Phreatobacter oligotrophus: one gene and its partners. Each later gene encodes a partner of the first gene's protein in a complex. Links are inferred from orthologs where the notes say so. Each region holds a gene or a part of one and is shown on either strand. Other genes may lie near its edges.

What was found.
Region 2: secY (region 1) and secG share a complex: the UniProt entries of both Escherichia coli proteins name them as parts of the sec protein translocase complex. The link is inferred for Phreatobacter oligotrophus from one-to-one orthologs.
Region 3: the proteins of secY (region 1) and secA are in contact, whole or in part, in a crystal structure (PDB 3DIN), measured with the Thermotoga maritima proteins. The link is inferred for Phreatobacter oligotrophus from one-to-one orthologs. Residues at the interface, in WP_004081795.1 of Thermotoga maritima: Glu108, Gly109, Glu110, Glu111, Ala236, Glu237, Arg238, Arg239, Ile240, Thr241, Ile242, Gln243, Tyr244, Ala245, Arg246, Arg247, Val248, Thr249, Gly250, Arg251, Arg252, Val253, Tyr254, Gly256, Ala257, Ser258, Thr259, Tyr260, Leu261, Pro262; in WP_004082002.1 of Thermotoga maritima: Glu261, Ala262, Arg263, Lys300, Ala301, Arg302, Thr303, Ile304, Ile305, Leu323, Tyr324, Asp325, Pro326, Val329, Ser330, Tyr333, Ile336, Lys340, Phe345, Val349, Glu363, Phe364, Tyr374, Ser375, Gly376, Gly377, Glu393, Ile395, Thr482, Ser483.

Annotation. Positions count from the first base shown.
Region 1 is NZ_PZZL01000001.1:628,882-633,453, reverse strand. The notes cover bases 476-3,296. They hold secY (preprotein translocase subunit SecY), read right to left. Parts: upstream 2,640-3,296; coding sequence 1,311-2,639; downstream 476-1,310. Other genes in these bases: rplO (50S ribosomal protein L15), read right to left, coding at 2,827-3,296; C8P69_RS03185 (adenylate kinase), read right to left, coding at 733-1,314; rpsM (30S ribosomal protein S13), read right to left, coding at 476-531. Also shown: rpsK (30S ribosomal protein S11), read right to left, coding at 1-77; more of rpsM, read right to left, coding at 163-475; more of rplO, read right to left, coding at 3,297-3,303; rpmD (50S ribosomal protein L30), read right to left, coding at 3,308-3,490; rpsE (30S ribosomal protein S5), read right to left, coding at 3,502-4,056; rplR (50S ribosomal protein L18), read right to left, coding at 4,093-4,455; rplF (50S ribosomal protein L6), read right to left, coding at 4,537-4,572. UniProt on the Escherichia coli protein: The central subunit of the protein translocation channel SecYEG. Consists of two halves formed by TMs 1-5 and 6-10.
Region 2 is NZ_PZZL01000004.1:403,655-408,337, reverse strand. What follows is about bases 834-3,765. They hold secG (preprotein translocase subunit SecG), read left to right. Parts: upstream 834-2,054; coding sequence 2,055-2,477; downstream 2,478-3,765. Other genes in these bases: C8P69_RS11705 (CTP synthase), read left to right, coding at 2,665-3,765; mdtD (multidrug transporter subunit MdtD), read left to right, coding at 834-1,949. In the rest of the region: tpiA (triose-phosphate isomerase), read left to right, coding at 1-520; more of mdtD, read left to right, coding at 531-833; more of C8P69_RS11705, read left to right, coding at 3,766-4,293; C8P69_RS11700 (DUF1190 domain-containing protein), read left to right, coding at 4,293-4,637; C8P69_RS11695 (DUF350 domain-containing protein), read left to right, coding at 4,671-4,683. UniProt on the Escherichia coli protein: Subunit of the protein translocation channel SecYEG. Overexpression of some hybrid proteins has been thought to jam the protein secretion apparatus resulting in cell death; while this may be true it also results in FtsH-mediated degradation of SecY.
Region 3 is NZ_PZZL01000007.1:39,765-44,899, forward strand. Bases 1,218-4,601 are described here. They hold secA (preprotein translocase subunit SecA), read left to right. Parts: upstream 1,218-1,614; coding sequence 1,615-4,401; downstream 4,402-4,601. Other genes in these bases: C8P69_RS15880 (peptidylprolyl isomerase), read right to left, coding at 1,218-1,223. In the rest of the region: C8P69_RS15875 (lipopolysaccharide biosynthesis protein), read right to left, coding at 1-130; more of C8P69_RS15880, read right to left, coding at 312-1,217; C8P69_RS15895 (bifunctional diguanylate cyclase/phosphodiesterase), read right to left, coding at 4,675-5,135. UniProt on the Escherichia coli protein: Required for protein export, interacts with the SecYEG preprotein conducting channel.

The DNA of each region.
Region 1 (4,572 bases):
GACGCGTTCACGTGGCAGACGCCGGAGGCGATGTTCTTGCGCTCACGGCGGCGAACGCGGGTGGCTTCCTTGGCCATTCTCTAGTCCTTGTCCTTCAGGCGCGCCCGTGGTGCCAGGCGCTCGGGAAACGGCAAGGGGCGCGGCTGGCGCGCCCCGACCGGATTACTTCTTCTTGCCGGCGATCGGCTTCGCCGGACCCTTGCGGGTGCGGGCGTTGGTGTGGGTGCGCTGGCCGCGGACCGGCAGGCCCTTGCGGTGACGCAGGCCGCGGTAGCAGCCGAGGTCCATGAGGCGCTTGATGTTCATCGAGACTTCGCGACGCAGGTCGCCCTCGACCATGTAGTCACGGTCGATGGTCTCGCGGATGGTGAGCACTTCCTGGTCGGTCAGCTGGTTCACGCGGCGCTCGGCCGGGATCTTGACCTTGTCGCAGATCTCGGCGGCGAACTTCGGTCCGATGCCGTGAATGTACTGCAGCGCGATGACTACGCGCTTGTTCGTCGGGATATTGACACCCGCAATACGAGCCATGTCTCGTCTCCATGTGGTCCGCGTCGCCGCGGGAGATGATGAAACCGTGCGTCCGGTGGAGGCCGGCCCCTGCACGGATGTCCTCGAAACGGAGCGGCCCGCCTGCACGGCAGACGGACCGGCTCAACCGTCTTTTGGACGAAGGTTGGCCGCATAGCCCGCCCTCGTCCCTGCGTCAAGCCCGAAAGGGCCGAATTCGCCTCACACGCCCAGATGGGCGGCGATGGCCTTGGTCACGTCGTCGATCGGCGCCATGCCGTCCACGGTCTTCAGCGCGCCCTTGGAGGCGTAATAGCCGGAGACGGGAGCGGTCTGCTCGCGATAGGCGTCGAGGCGCTTCTTGAGGGCCTCGGCATTGTCGTCGGCGCGCACGGGCTCGCCGCGGGCGGTCATCTCGGCAACGCGCTTCTCGATGCGGCCGACGAGGATCCCCTCGTCCACCTTCAGCTCGATGACGCCGTCCAGCTTCATGCCCTTCTCCGCCAGCATGGCGTCGAGGGCTTCGGCCTGGGCCACCGTGCGCGGGAAACCGTCAAGGATGAACCCCTTGGCGCAGTCCGGTTCGGCGATGCGGTCGGCGATGATGCCGACAACGATGGCGTCGGAGACGAGCTCACCGCGCGCCATGACATCCTTGGCCTTCAGGCCGATGGGCGTGCCGGCCTTCACCGCGGCCCGGAGCATGTCACCGGTGGAGAGCTGCACGAGACCGTGACGCTCCACCAGCCGCTGTGCCTGGGTCCCCTTCCCCGCCCCGGGAGGCCCGAGCAGAATCAGCTTCATCGACGTTTCCCCCTGAGCTGCGACTTCTTGATCAGCCCTTCATACTGATGGGCCAACAGATACCCCTGCACCTGGGCCACCGTGTCGAGCGTCACGGTGACGACGATCAGCAGCGAGGTGCCTCCCAGCAGATAGAAGCTTTGACCGAGCTGCGAAATCAGCATTTCGGGCAATAGGCAGACCAGGGTGATGTAGGCAGCGCCGAGGACGGTGATGCGGGTGAGGACATAGTCGATGTACTGCGCCGTCTTCTCGCCCGGGCGGATGCCGGGGATGAAGCCGCCATACTTGCGCAGATTGTCGGCGGTCTCGGTCGGATTGAACACGATCGCCGTGTAGAAGAAGCAGAAGAAGATGATCAGCAGCGCATAGAGCGCCATGAACAGCGGCTGGCCGTGGCCGAGCAGCTGGGCGGTGAGGCGCAGCCATTCCGACGGATTGGTCTGGAACGACAGCGCCGTCGTCGGCAGCAGCAGCAGCGATGAGGCGAAGATCGGCGGGATGACGCCGGCCGTGTTGATCTTGAGCGGCAGGTGCGAGGAATTGCCCTCGAACACCTTGTTGCCCTGCTGGCGCTTTGGATACTGGATCAGCAGCCGGCGCTGGGCGCGCTCGCAGAAGACGATGATGACGATCGTCACGCCGATGAGCACGAGGAGGCCGAGCAGCAGCGGCGTCGAGATGACGCCCTGGCGGCCGAGTTCAAAGGCCTGGGCCAGCACGCTCGGCAACTCCGCGACGATGCCGGCGAAGATGATGAGCGAGATGCCGTTGCCGATGCCGCGCTGGGTGATCTGCTCGCCCAGCCACATCATGAACATGGTGCCGCCGGTCAGCGTGATGACCGTCGACATGATGAAGAACAGGCCGGGACTGGCGACGACCGAGCCCGAGGACTGCAAGCCGACGGCGATGCCCCAGGACTGGAACAGCGCCAGCACCACCGTGAGGTAGCGGGTGTACTGGTTGATCTGCTTGCGGCCCTGCTCGCCCTCCTTCTTCAGCTTCTCGAGCTCCGGCACGACGGCCGTGAGCAGCTGGATGATGATGGAGGCGGAGATGTAGGGCATGATGTTCAACGCGAAGATCGCCATGCGCGAGACCGCGCCGCCGGCGAAGACGTTGAACATGGCCAGCACGCCCTGGTTGGCGTTGAAGACCTGGCGCAGGGCCTCGGGATCGATTCCCGGCAGCGGGATATAGGTACCGAGGCGATAGACCAGCAGCGCGCCGAGGGTGAACCACAGCCGCTTCTTGAGATCCTCGGCCTTGCCGAAAGCCCCGAAATTCAGGTTGGCTGCAAGTTGTTCCGCTGCCGATGCCATGGTGGCTCCGATGCCTCAGGGACGGAACGGGTCCATCCGGAAAAGTCGCCTTCACTTAACGGCCAGTGGCCGCCTTCGCCAGCCCCCCGACGTCGCAGGCAGGGCTATCGATGCAAAGGGGCCGGTCCTCGTCGAACCGGCCCCTTGAAGCTGTGATCGTCGTGTCGGGAGAGCGATGCGCCGGCCGTCAGGCCGCCGCCTCGTCCTTCGCCTTCAGCACGGTGACCGAGCCGCCGGCCTTCTCGACGGCCGCAACGGCGCCGGCGGAGGCGCCGGAGACGGTCAGCTCGAGCTTCGCCTTCAGCTCGCCGGTGGCGACGAGACGGATGCCGTCACGGGCGCGGCGGACGACGCCGCTCGACACCAGGGCAGCCTCGTCGACCTTGCCGGCCTGCAGCTTGCCGGAGTCGATCGCGCGCTGGATCCGGGCGAGCGTGACCTCGACATAGGAGAGGCGGAAGATGTTGTTGAAGCCACGCTTCGGCAGGCGCCGATGCAGCGGCATCTGGCCACCCTCGAAGCCCTTGATGGCGACGCCCGAACGGGACTTCTGGCCCTTCACGCCGCGACCGGCGGTCTTGCCCTTGCCCGAACCGATGCCGCGGCCGACGCGCATCTTGCGATGCGTGGCGCCGGCATTGTCCTTCATGTCCGTGAGTTTCATGGGATCAATCCACCACTTTCACGAGGTGAGCGACCTTGGCGATCATGCCGCGGACACTCGGGGTGTCCTCCAGCGTGGCGCGGCGGTGCAGCTTGTTGAGCTTCAGGCCGATGAGGGTCGCTTCCTGCGACTTCTCCCGGCGGATCGGCGAGCCGATCTGCTCGATGGTAACGGTCTTGTTGGCCATGGATCCGATCCTTACGCGTCGCCCTCGCCTTCCTCCTGGCGGCGGGCCTGGAGGACCGACACCTTGAGGCCACGGCGAGCCGCGACGGAGCGCGGGCTGTCCTGGTTCTTCAGCGCGTCGAACGTGGCGCGCACCATGTTGTAGGGGTTCGACGACCCCATCGACTTGGCGACCACGTCGGCCATGCCGAGCGTCTCGAAGACGGCGCGCATCGGACCGCCGGCGATGATGCCGGTACCGGCCGGAGCGGCGCGCAGGATGACCTTGCCGGCGCCGTGGCGGCCGTGCACGTCATGATGAAGGGTGCGGCCCTCGCGCAGCGCCACGCGGATGAAACCGCGCTTGGCCGCCTCGGTGGCCTTGCGGATCGCCTCCGGCACCTCACGGGCCTTGCCGTGGCCGAAGCCGACGCGGCCCTTCTGGTCGCCGACCACGACGAGAGCAGCAAAGCCGAAGCGCTTGCCGCCCTTCACCGTCTTGGAGACGCGGTTGATGTGCACGAGCTTGTCGGTGAATTCGCTGTCGCGCTCTTCGCGGTTGCGCTCGCGTTCACGTTCCCGAGCCATGTTCTGTCCTTTCGGCGGCAGGGCCGCCCGTATCCGTTAGAAGCTCAGGCCGCCCTCGCGGGCGCCGTCGGCGAGCGCCTTGACGCGCCCGTGATAGAGATAGGCACCGCGGTCGAACACCACGGCGGACACCCCAGCCTGCACTGCGCGCTCGGCGACGAGCTTGCCGACGGCGGTCGCCGCGGCCTGATCGGCACCGGTCTTCAGCGAAGACTTCAGGTCCTTCTCCAGTGACGAGGCACTCGCAACCGTCACGCCCTTCGCGTCGTCGATGATCTGCGCATAGATATGCTTCGACGAACGGAAGACGCTCAGCCGCGGACGCCCATTTGCCGCAGTGCGCAGGGCACGGCGGACACGCGCCTTGCGACGCTCCGTTGCATCCTTGAATTTGGCCATAGCCAGCTCCTTTTATCGGCGCGGTACCGGACGGACCCGCACCCCGGTAGACGGTGAGGCCCCGTATCCGGGGCCTCCGCCTTACTTCTTCTTGCCTTCCTTGCGGAAGATGAACTC
Region 2 (4,683 bases), on another replicon or contig:
CGAAATTTCCGCCGAGATGCTGGCGGATGCCGGCGCGACCGCCGTCATCCTCGGCCATTCCGAGCGCCGGCAATATTTCCGCGAGACAGATGCGCTCGTCGCCGAGAAGGCCGCCGCCGCGCATCGCGCCGGGCTCGTCGCCATCATCTGCGTCGGCGAGACTCAGGCCGAGCGCGAGGCCGGCAAGACCCTCGCCGTGGTCGGCCGGCAGGTCGCCCGCTCGATTCCCGAGGGCGCGACGCCCGAGACCGTGGTCGTCGCCTATGAGCCGGTCTGGGCCATCGGCACGGGCCTGACGCCGACCACCGCCGATGTGGCGGAGGTCCATGCCCTCATCCGCAGGAAGCTCGTCTCCCGCCATGGCAAGCAGGCCGCCGGCATCCGCATTCTCTATGGCGGCTCGGTGAAGCCCTCGAACGCCAAGGAGCTGATGAGCGTGCCGAACGTCGACGGCGCACTGGTCGGCGGCGCGAGCCTCAAGGCGGCGGACTTCCTCGCCATCGCCGCGGCCTACAAGTGAGGGATATCGCATGAGTGAGGCCGGCGGCGATCGGCGGTTCAGGATCCTGCTCTGGATCGTTGCCGTCGGCTTCTTCATGCAGACGCTCGACTCGACCATCGTCAACACGGCGCTGCCGTCCATGGCGAAGGCGCTGGGCGAGAGCCCCCTGAGCATGCACTCCGTGGTGATCGCCTATTCGCTCACCATGGCCATGCTGATCCCGGCCTCGGGCTGGCTCGCCGACCGCTTCGGCACGCGGCAGGTGTTCCTCGCCGCCATCGTGCTCTTCACCGCCGGCTCGGTCGCCTGCGCCTTCTCCACCACGCTGTCGCAGCTCATCGTCTCCCGCATCGTCCAGGGGGCGGGCGGTGCCATGCTGCTGCCCGTCGGCCGGCTGGTGGTGCTGAAGAGCGTGTCGCGCGACCAGTTCCTACCCGCCATGAGCTTCGTCGCCATCCCCGGCCTCATCGGCCCGCTGATCGGCCCGACGCTGGGTGGCTGGCTGGTCCAGGCGGCCTCCTGGCACTGGATCTTCCTCATCAACCTCCCTGTCGGAATCGCCGGGGTGATCGCCACCCTGATGTTCCTGCCCGACAGCCGCGACCCCGCCATCGGCCGCTTTGACATGGTCGGCTATCTCATGCTCTCGGTCGGCATGGTGGCACTGTCCTTCTCGCTCGACGGGGTGACCGATCTCGGCTTCGAGCGGGCGACGGTGCTGGTCCTCCTCCTCGTCGCCTTTGCGCTCATCACCGGATACGGGCTGCATGCGCGCCGCCATCCCGCGCCGCTCTTTCCCCTGTCGCTGTTCCAGATCCACACCTACACGGTCGGGCTGCTCGGCAATCTCTTCGCCCGCATCGGCTCGGGCGCCATGCCCTTCCTCATCCCGCTGCTGCTGCAGGTCGGCCTTGGCCGCACCCCCGCCGAGGCCGGCATGATGATGCTGCCGGTCGCCGCCATGGCGATGACGGCAAAGCGCGTGGTGACGCGGCTCATCACCCGCTACGGCTACCGCCGCTTCCTGGTCACCAACACGCTGGTCCTCGGCGCGCTGCAGGCCACCTTCGCCGCGACGCCGAGCCTGCCGCTGCCGGCCATGCTGCTGCTGCTCGGCTGCTACGGCGCCGTCAATTCCTTCCAGTTCACCGCCATGAACACCGTCACCCTACGCGACCTCGACCGGGCAGGGGCGGGGAGCGGCAACAGCCTGTTCTCGATGGTGCAGATGCTCTCCATGAGCCTTGGCGTGACGGTCGCCGGCGCGCTGCTTGGCGCCTATACCGCGCATTTCGGGCCGATCGTTCCCGCCGGCGCGCTCACCGCCTTCCGGGCCACCTTCCTCACCATCGGCCTCATCACCTGCCTCTCGGCGACGATCTTCTGGCAGCTCGGACCGGGCGTCATGGCGGGCGCCCCGCATCCCGACGACGACGAGGCTGGCTGACGCGCCGTCGCACCCCCATATGCTGCGGCGGGGCGCGGGGTAGGCAAGGCCCGCCCGATCGTGTAGAGACCCCCATTCTTTCGAGCCAGGGACCGTTCCGCGGCCATGCAGTCCGTCATCCTCGTCATTCATCTGATGATCGTGCTTGCGCTGATCGTCGTGGTCCTGCTCCAGCGATCGGAGGGCGGCGGCCTCGGGATGGGCGGCGGCGGCAACTTCATGTCGTCGCGCGGCACGGCCAACGTGCTGACGCGCGCCACGGCCATCCTCGCCGCGGCCTTCTTCTTCACCTCCATCGTGCTGGCCCTGCTGGCGACGCAGGCCCGCGGGCCCCGCTCGCTGCTCGATCGCCCGGCGACCTCGGCCCCGGCCGCTCCTGCGGTTCCCGCAGCCCCGGCCTCGCCGGCCGCTCCCTCCGTGCCGCAGTCCGGCGGCCAGGGTGGCACCGGCATGCTCGAGGGCCTTCGCGGCCTGTCGCAGCCGCCCGCGGCTCCCGCCTCGCCGGCCGCTCCCGCCCCGCGCCCCTGAGCGATCAGAAAACCGGGGACGACTTTTCCGTCAGGGGTCGAGGTCCTTGCCAAGGCGGCGGGACCCCTCCAATCACGGGCATCCAGGAGGGCCGGGCGACCGGCCCTCGTCTTTTTGTGGGGACAGTGTCCGGGCGCCGCGGACCTCGCTACCCGAATCGCCCGGCGCGCCTTAAGGAAGGGGTCCCATGACGCGGTACATCTTCATCACCGGCGGCGTGGTCTCGTCCCTCGGCAAGGGCCTGGCTTCTGCCGCCCTCGGAGCGCTCCTGCAGGCGCGCGGCTACACGGTCCGCCTGCGCAAGCTCGATCCCTATCTCAACGTCGATCCGGGCACGATGAGCCCGACCCAGCACGGCGAGGTTTTCGTCACCGACGACGGCGCCGAGACCGACCTCGACCTCGGCCATTACGAGCGCTTCACCGGCAGGCCCTGCTCGCGCGCCGACAACATCACGACCGGGCGCATCTATCTCGACATCATCACCAAGGAGCGGCGCGGCGACTATCTCGGCGCGACGATCCAGGTCATCCCCCACGTCACCGACGCCATCAAGGACTTCGTCCGCACCGGCAACGAGGGATACGACTTCGTCCTGGTCGAGATCGGCGGCACGGTCGGCGACATCGAGGGCCTGCCCTTCTTCGAGGCCATCCGCCAGCTCGGCAACGAACTGCCGAAGGGCGACAGCATCTTCGTCCACCTGACGCTGCTGCCCTACATCGCCTCGGCGGGGGAACTGAAGACCAAGCCGACGCAGCACTCGGTGCAGGAGCTGCGCTCCATCGGCATCGCGCCGGACATCCTGCTCTGCCGCTGCGACCGGCCGATCCCCGAAGGCGAGCGCAAGAAGCTCGCGCTGTTCTGCAACGTGCGCCCCTCCGCCGTGGTCGAGGCGCGCGATGCCGGTTCCATCTACGACGTTCCCATGGCCTATCACCAGGCCGGGCTCGACGATGAGGTGCTGCGCGCCTTCGGCATCGAGGCGAAGGGCGAGCCCGACATGCGCCGCTGGGCGGATGTCTCCTCCCGCGTCCACAACCCCGAGGGCGAGGTCAACATCGCCATTGTCGGCAAGTACACGGGCCTGAAGGACGCCTACAAGTCGCTGATCGAGGCGCTGGCCCATGGCGGCATGGCCAACAAGGTCAAGGTCAATCTCGAATGGATCGAGAGCGAGGTCTTCGAGCACGAGGATCCTTCGCCCTATCTCCAGGACGTCCACGGCATCCTCGTGCCCGGCGGCTTCGGCCAGCGCGGTGCGGAGGGCAAGATCCGCGCGGCGCGCTTCGCCCGCGAGCGCAAGGTGCCCTATTTCGGCATCTGCTTCGGCATGCAGATGGCGGTGATCGAGGCGGCGCGGAACCTCGCCGGCGTCCCCAATGCCAATTCGACGGAATTCGGCCCGACGCCCGAGCCGGTGGTGGGCCTCCTCACCGAATGGCTGAAGGGCAACGAGCTGCAGAAGCGCACGGCGGCGAGCGATCTCGGCGGCACGATGCGGCTTGGCGCCTATACCGCCCATCTGAAGCCGGATTCGAAGATCGCCTCGATCTACCGCTCCGACATCATCTCCGAGCGCCACCGCCACCGCTACGAGGTCAATCTCGACTACCGCAAGCGGCTCGAGGACAAGGGCCTGGTCTTTACCGGCCTGTCGCCGGACGGCGTCCTGCCCGAGACGATCGAATATCCCGACCATCCCTGGTTCATCGGTGTGCAGTATCACCCCGAGCTGAAGAGCCGGCCCTTCGAGCCGCATCCGCTGTTCCGCTCCTTCATCGAGGCGGCCAAGGCGCAGTCGCGGCTGGTGTGATGCGGCTGGTCGCGGTAGCCGGGACCCTGGTCTTCGCGGCCGCTGCCGGGCTCATCGGCTGGGTGGTGCTCACCGGCGGCGAATGCGCCGGGGCGACCGTCCATCGCAGCGTTGACGCCTGTATCGCCGCCGGCCTGCCGCGGCAGCGTTGCGCCTCGCTCCTCGCCGAGGCCGATCGCCAATTGTTACAATCCGGACCGGTCTTCGACATGCGCGAGCAATGCGAGGACCGCTATGGTTCCTGCCAACGGGCGGCAGGCGCCACGGGATTCGTGCCGCGCGCCACGGGCTTTTGCCTGAAGGCCGGCCCGCCGGAGCGTCTGGTGCCGGTCTTCGGCCGCTAGCGCCGATGTCTCGAGGGGAGGGGACGCGTGTCGATGAGCATCGCCG
Region 3 (5,135 bases), on another replicon or contig:
CGCCCGCCATGCGCTGGGCCACGGACTGGTCGGATTTGTCGCCGAGGAAGGCCTTGATGCGTCCGGCGACGCCGGCCGGGGACAGCAGCGTTTTGGCGCCGCGCCCCATCTGCGCTTCCTCGGAACCCATCACCGACACGAGGCGGTCTCCCGCGGGGCGCCGGCCCCTGCCGGAGCGTCCACCGCGACGGTGATAGCCTCTGCGCGCTTAAGAAACGGTATGGCTGCCGGAAACGAACAGAAACAGACCGTGGAAACGACGAAGGGCCGGTCGCGGGGACCGGCCCTCCTGGAAATGCCTGTCGATGCGATCAGGGACGCGGCGTGGCCGGCGCGGCGCCCGGGGCCGGGGCCTGGGGCTGCAGCGGGGCGACGAAGCGCTGGACCTGCGCCTCGGACCGCAGGCGCTGGACGAGATCGGCCTGGACGCGACGGGTGAGGAAATCCTCGATCTGGCCGCGCACCTGCTCGAAGCTCGGGATCTCGCGCTGGCGGCGCTCCTCCACCTTGATGATGTGCCAGCCGAACTGGCTCTTCACCGGAGCGGTAGAGAGCTGGCCCGGCTGCATGGCGAAGGCGGCCTCGGCGAATTCCGGCACCATCTGCGCCTTGGTGAAGAAGCCGAGATCGCCGCCGTTGCGCTGGCCGCCCGGGTCCTTGGACTTCTCGCGCGCGATGGTCTCGAAATTGGCGCCGCCGCGGATCTGGGCGATCAGTGCCTTGGCCTCGTCCTCGGTCTCCACAAGGATGTGGCGGGCGCGGACCTCTTCCTCAGGAGTGATGCGGGCACGCTGCTCGTCATAGATCTTGCGCATCTCCGCCTCGGTGACGCGGGTGCGCGTCTCGTCGTTGAGCAACGTCTCGACCAGCAGCTTGTTGCGGTAATAGGTGAGCTTGCGCGCGAAATCCGGGCCGTTCTGGACGTTGCGCTGCTCAGCGGCCTTGGCGGCCAGCGTCAGGTCGATGACGAAGGACAGCAGATAGTCGCGCTTCTGCTCGGGGCTCATCTGCGCCGTCGCCTGGCCGCCAATGTCCTCCTCGGCCGCATCGAGGTCGGCCTGGCGGATCTCGACGCCCTGGACGCGGGCGAGGATGCCATCGGCCGGAGTGGTCAGCGCCGGGGCGGGCGCCGCCGGAGCGGCGGGCGCCGGCGCCTGGGCCAGGGCGGGAGCGGCGAGCGCCAGGGTCATCATGGCGGCGGAGAGGAGAAGGCGGGCTGTCATCGTGAGGTCGGCCTTGTGGGTGGCAGAAGGGTCCGGGGGACGATCCCGGTCATGGGAGCGCCAGCCTGTGGCGCTTTGAAGGTGGCCCTGCGACGGTCGCCCGCATGAGGCGCCGCGCCGGCGCGGGACATGACCCGCCGGTTGTCGCAGCAATGCCCGTTTCGGGCCGAATTGACAACCCTCGGCACCGTCCATATCTGTCCCGAGTTGTCGTGTGCCGCGGTCCGTTCCGTGCGCGCCGACGGCATCCCACCGGGATCCCGGAACGGGGCGCGCTGGCGCCCTCGCCCGCCCTCTCGGGGCCGGACGCTGGAGTGAACCATCGGAACGGTTGGGACGACCAACCGGTTCGACAGGCTCCGCTCACCGCGCCCCAAGCGAAGGACACCTCATGCTCGCCGCGCTCGCCCGCAGGATCTTCGGCAACGGCAACGACCGTCGCGTGAAGGGCTACCGCCCCCGTATCCAGGCGATCGCCGCCCTCGAGCCAGAGCTCGAGAAGCTCTCCGACGAGGCCCTTCGGGCCCGGACCGACGAGTTTCGCGCCCAGATCGCCGCCGGCAAGAGCCTCGACGACCTGCTCGTCCCGGCTTTCGCCACCGTGCGCGAGGCGGCCAAGCGCGTCCTGGGCCAGCGCCATTACGACGTCCAGATGATCGGCGGCATCGTGCTTCACGAGGGCGCCATCGCCGAGATGAAGACCGGCGAGGGCAAGACCCTCGTCGCCACCCTCGCTGTCTATCTCAACGCTCTGGCCGGCAAGGGCGTCCATGTCGTCACCGTCAACGACTATCTCGCCAAGCGCGACGCCGAGTGGATGGGCAAGGTCTATGGCTTCCTTGGCATGACCACCGGCGTCATCGTCCACGGCCTGGACGACCAGCAGCGCCGCGAGGCCTATGCCTGCGACATCACCTACGGCACCAACAACGAGTATGGCTTCGACTACCTGCGCGACAACATGAAGTACTCCGTCGAGGAGATGGTCCAGCGCGGTCACGCCTATGCCATCGTCGACGAGGTCGACTCCATCCTCATCGACGAGGCGCGCACGCCGCTCATCATTTCCGGCCCGCTCGACGACCGCTCGGACTTCTACGCCACCATCGACCGCTTCATCCCGATGCTGGACAAGGGTGACTACGAGGTCGACGAGAAGCAGCGCACCGCGGCCCTCACCGAGACCGGCAACGAGAAGATGGAGCGCGCCCTCGTCGAGGCCGGCTACGTCAAGGGCGACCTCTATGACGTCGAGAACGTCTCGACCGTGCACCACGTCAACCAGGCGCTGAAGGCCCACAAGCTGTTCCAGCGCGACAAGGACTACATCGTCCGCAATGGCGAGGTGGTCATCATCGACGAATTCACCGGCCGCATGATGCCGGGCCGCCGCTACTCGGAAGGCCTGCACCAGGCGCTGGAGGCCAAGGAGCGCGTCCAGGTCCAGCCCGAGAACCAGACGCTCGCCTCCATCACCTTCCAGAACTACTTCCGCATGTACGGCAAGCTCGGCGGCATGACCGGCACGGCGCTGACCGAGGCGGACGAGTTCCTCGACATCTACAAGCTGCAGGTCGTGGAGATCCCGACCAACCGCGGCATCGCCCGCATCGACGAGGACGACGAGGTCTACAAGACCGTCCAGGACAAGTACAACGCCATCATCGTCGAGGTGGAGGCCGCCCGCGCCAAGGGCCAGCCGGTGCTCGTCGGCACCACCTCCATCGAGAAGTCCGAGACGCTGGCCGAGATGCTAAAGGCCGCCGGCTTCAAGCAGGTCGACCTCGAGGACCCGCAGGCCTTCGCCCCGCTCTATGACGGCGACCAGGGCTCGGCCGCCGAGAAGGTCTTCGCCGTCCTCAATGCCCGCTATCACGAGCAGGAGGCCTTCATCGTCTCCCAGGCGGGCGTTCCCGGCGCCATCACCATTGCCACCAACATGGCCGGCCGCGGCACCGACATCCAGCTCGGCGGCAATGCCGACATGCGGATCAAGGTCGAGCTCGCCGACCTGGAGGACGGCCCCGAGAAGGACGCCAAGGCCAAGGCCATCCGCGAGCAGGTGGCTGAGCTGAAGCAGCGCGCGCTTGCCGCCGGCGGCCTCTACATCATCGGCACCGAGCGCCACGAGAGCCGCCGCATCGACAACCAGCTGCGCGGCCGTTCCGGCCGCCAGGGCGACCCCGGCCGCTCCAAGTTCTACCTGTCCCTGCAGGACGACCTGATGCGCATCTTCGGGTCCGACCGCATGGAGGGGATGCTCACCAAGCTGGGCCTCAAGGAGGGCGAGGCCATCGTCCATCCCTGGATCAACCGGGCGCTGGAAAAGGCGCAGCAGAAGGTCGAGGCCCGCAACTTCGACCTGCGCAAGAACGTGCTCAAATACGACGATGTCGCCAACGACCAGCGCAAGGTGATCTTCGAGCAGCGCATCGACCTGATGAGCCAGCAGGACCTCTCCGACATGGTGGAGGACATGCGCCATGGCGTCATCGAGACGCTGGTCCATGCCCATATCCCGCCCGACGCCTATGCCGAGCAGTGGGACACGGCGACGCTGAAGGACGAGATCTACCGCGTCCTCAACCTCGACCTGCCGATCCCCGACTGGGCGAAGGAAGAGGGCATTGCCGACGAGGAGGTGATCGAGCGCATCACCAAGACGGCGGACGAGATGATGGCCTCCAAGGCCGCCCGCTTCGGCCCGGACATCATGCGCCAGATCGAGAAGGCGGTGGTGATGCAGGTGCTCGACCATCTGTGGCGCGAGCACATCGTCCAGCTGGACCACCTGCGCCAGGTCGTCGGCCTGCGCGGCTATGCCCAGCGCGACCCGCTCAACGAGTTCAAGTCCGAGGCCTTCCAGCTCTTCGAGGTGCTGATGGCGCGGCTGCGAGAGATGACGACCCAGCAACTCGCCCTGGTCGAGCTGCAGGAGCCGCCGCCCATGCCGGACCTGCCGCCAATGAGCGCCCATCACATCGACCCGACCACGGGCATCGACGAGTTCGCCCAGCTCGGTGCGGCCTCCGGCGGCACCTTCCAGGCGACTGCGGCCGATGGCGGCGCCGAGCGCAATCCGCGGGACCCCTCCACCTGGGGCAAGGTCGGCCGCAACGACCCCTGCCCCTGCGGTTCGGGCAAGAAGTACAAGCACTGCCACGGGCAGTATGTCTGAGTGTTGCGGGCGCCGTTCGCGGCGCCCGTTCCTGCGGTCGGCTTTCCCGCGGATGACGCGCGGAGCGCCTTGACCGGATGATCGGCGCAGCCTAAAAGGCGCGCTCGCGGGCGGGGCTGTAGCTCAGATGGGAGAGCGCTGCAATCGCACTGCAGAGGTCGGGGGTTCGAATCCCCCTAGCTCCACCAGCCCGCACAATCTCTGACATCCCTGACCTCCGAACGCGCTGCATGGCGCCGGCGACGGATTGTGCCGCCGGCCCTTCGAGCCATGTCAGGCGACCGCCCGATCGGGCAAGCTGGCGGCAGCCTCCGGCACCAGGCTAGGGGCGGCCATCGTGGTGGCCACCGCCTCGACCACAGCGGCCGGACGCCCGAGCAGATAGCCCTGCGCCTCGTCGCAGCCCTCCCGCTGCAGCAGGTCGAGCTGCTGGCAGGTCTCGACGCCCTCCGCGAGGACCGGGATCTCGAGGCTGCGGCCAAGCGCCAGGATGGCGCGGATGATGGCCTTGGCCTGCGGGCTCGTCTCCACCTCGGTCATAAAGGACCGGTCCAGCTTGATCTTGTCGAAGGGGAAGGACCGCAGCGTCTCCAGCGAGGAATAGCCGGTGCCGAAATCATCGATGGCCACGGTGACGCCGAGCGCCTTGAGGGCGCGCAGCATCTCCAGCGCCCGCTCCTTGTCGGCGACGATGGACGACTCGGTGATCTCGAGCTCCAGCCGCTCCGGCACCA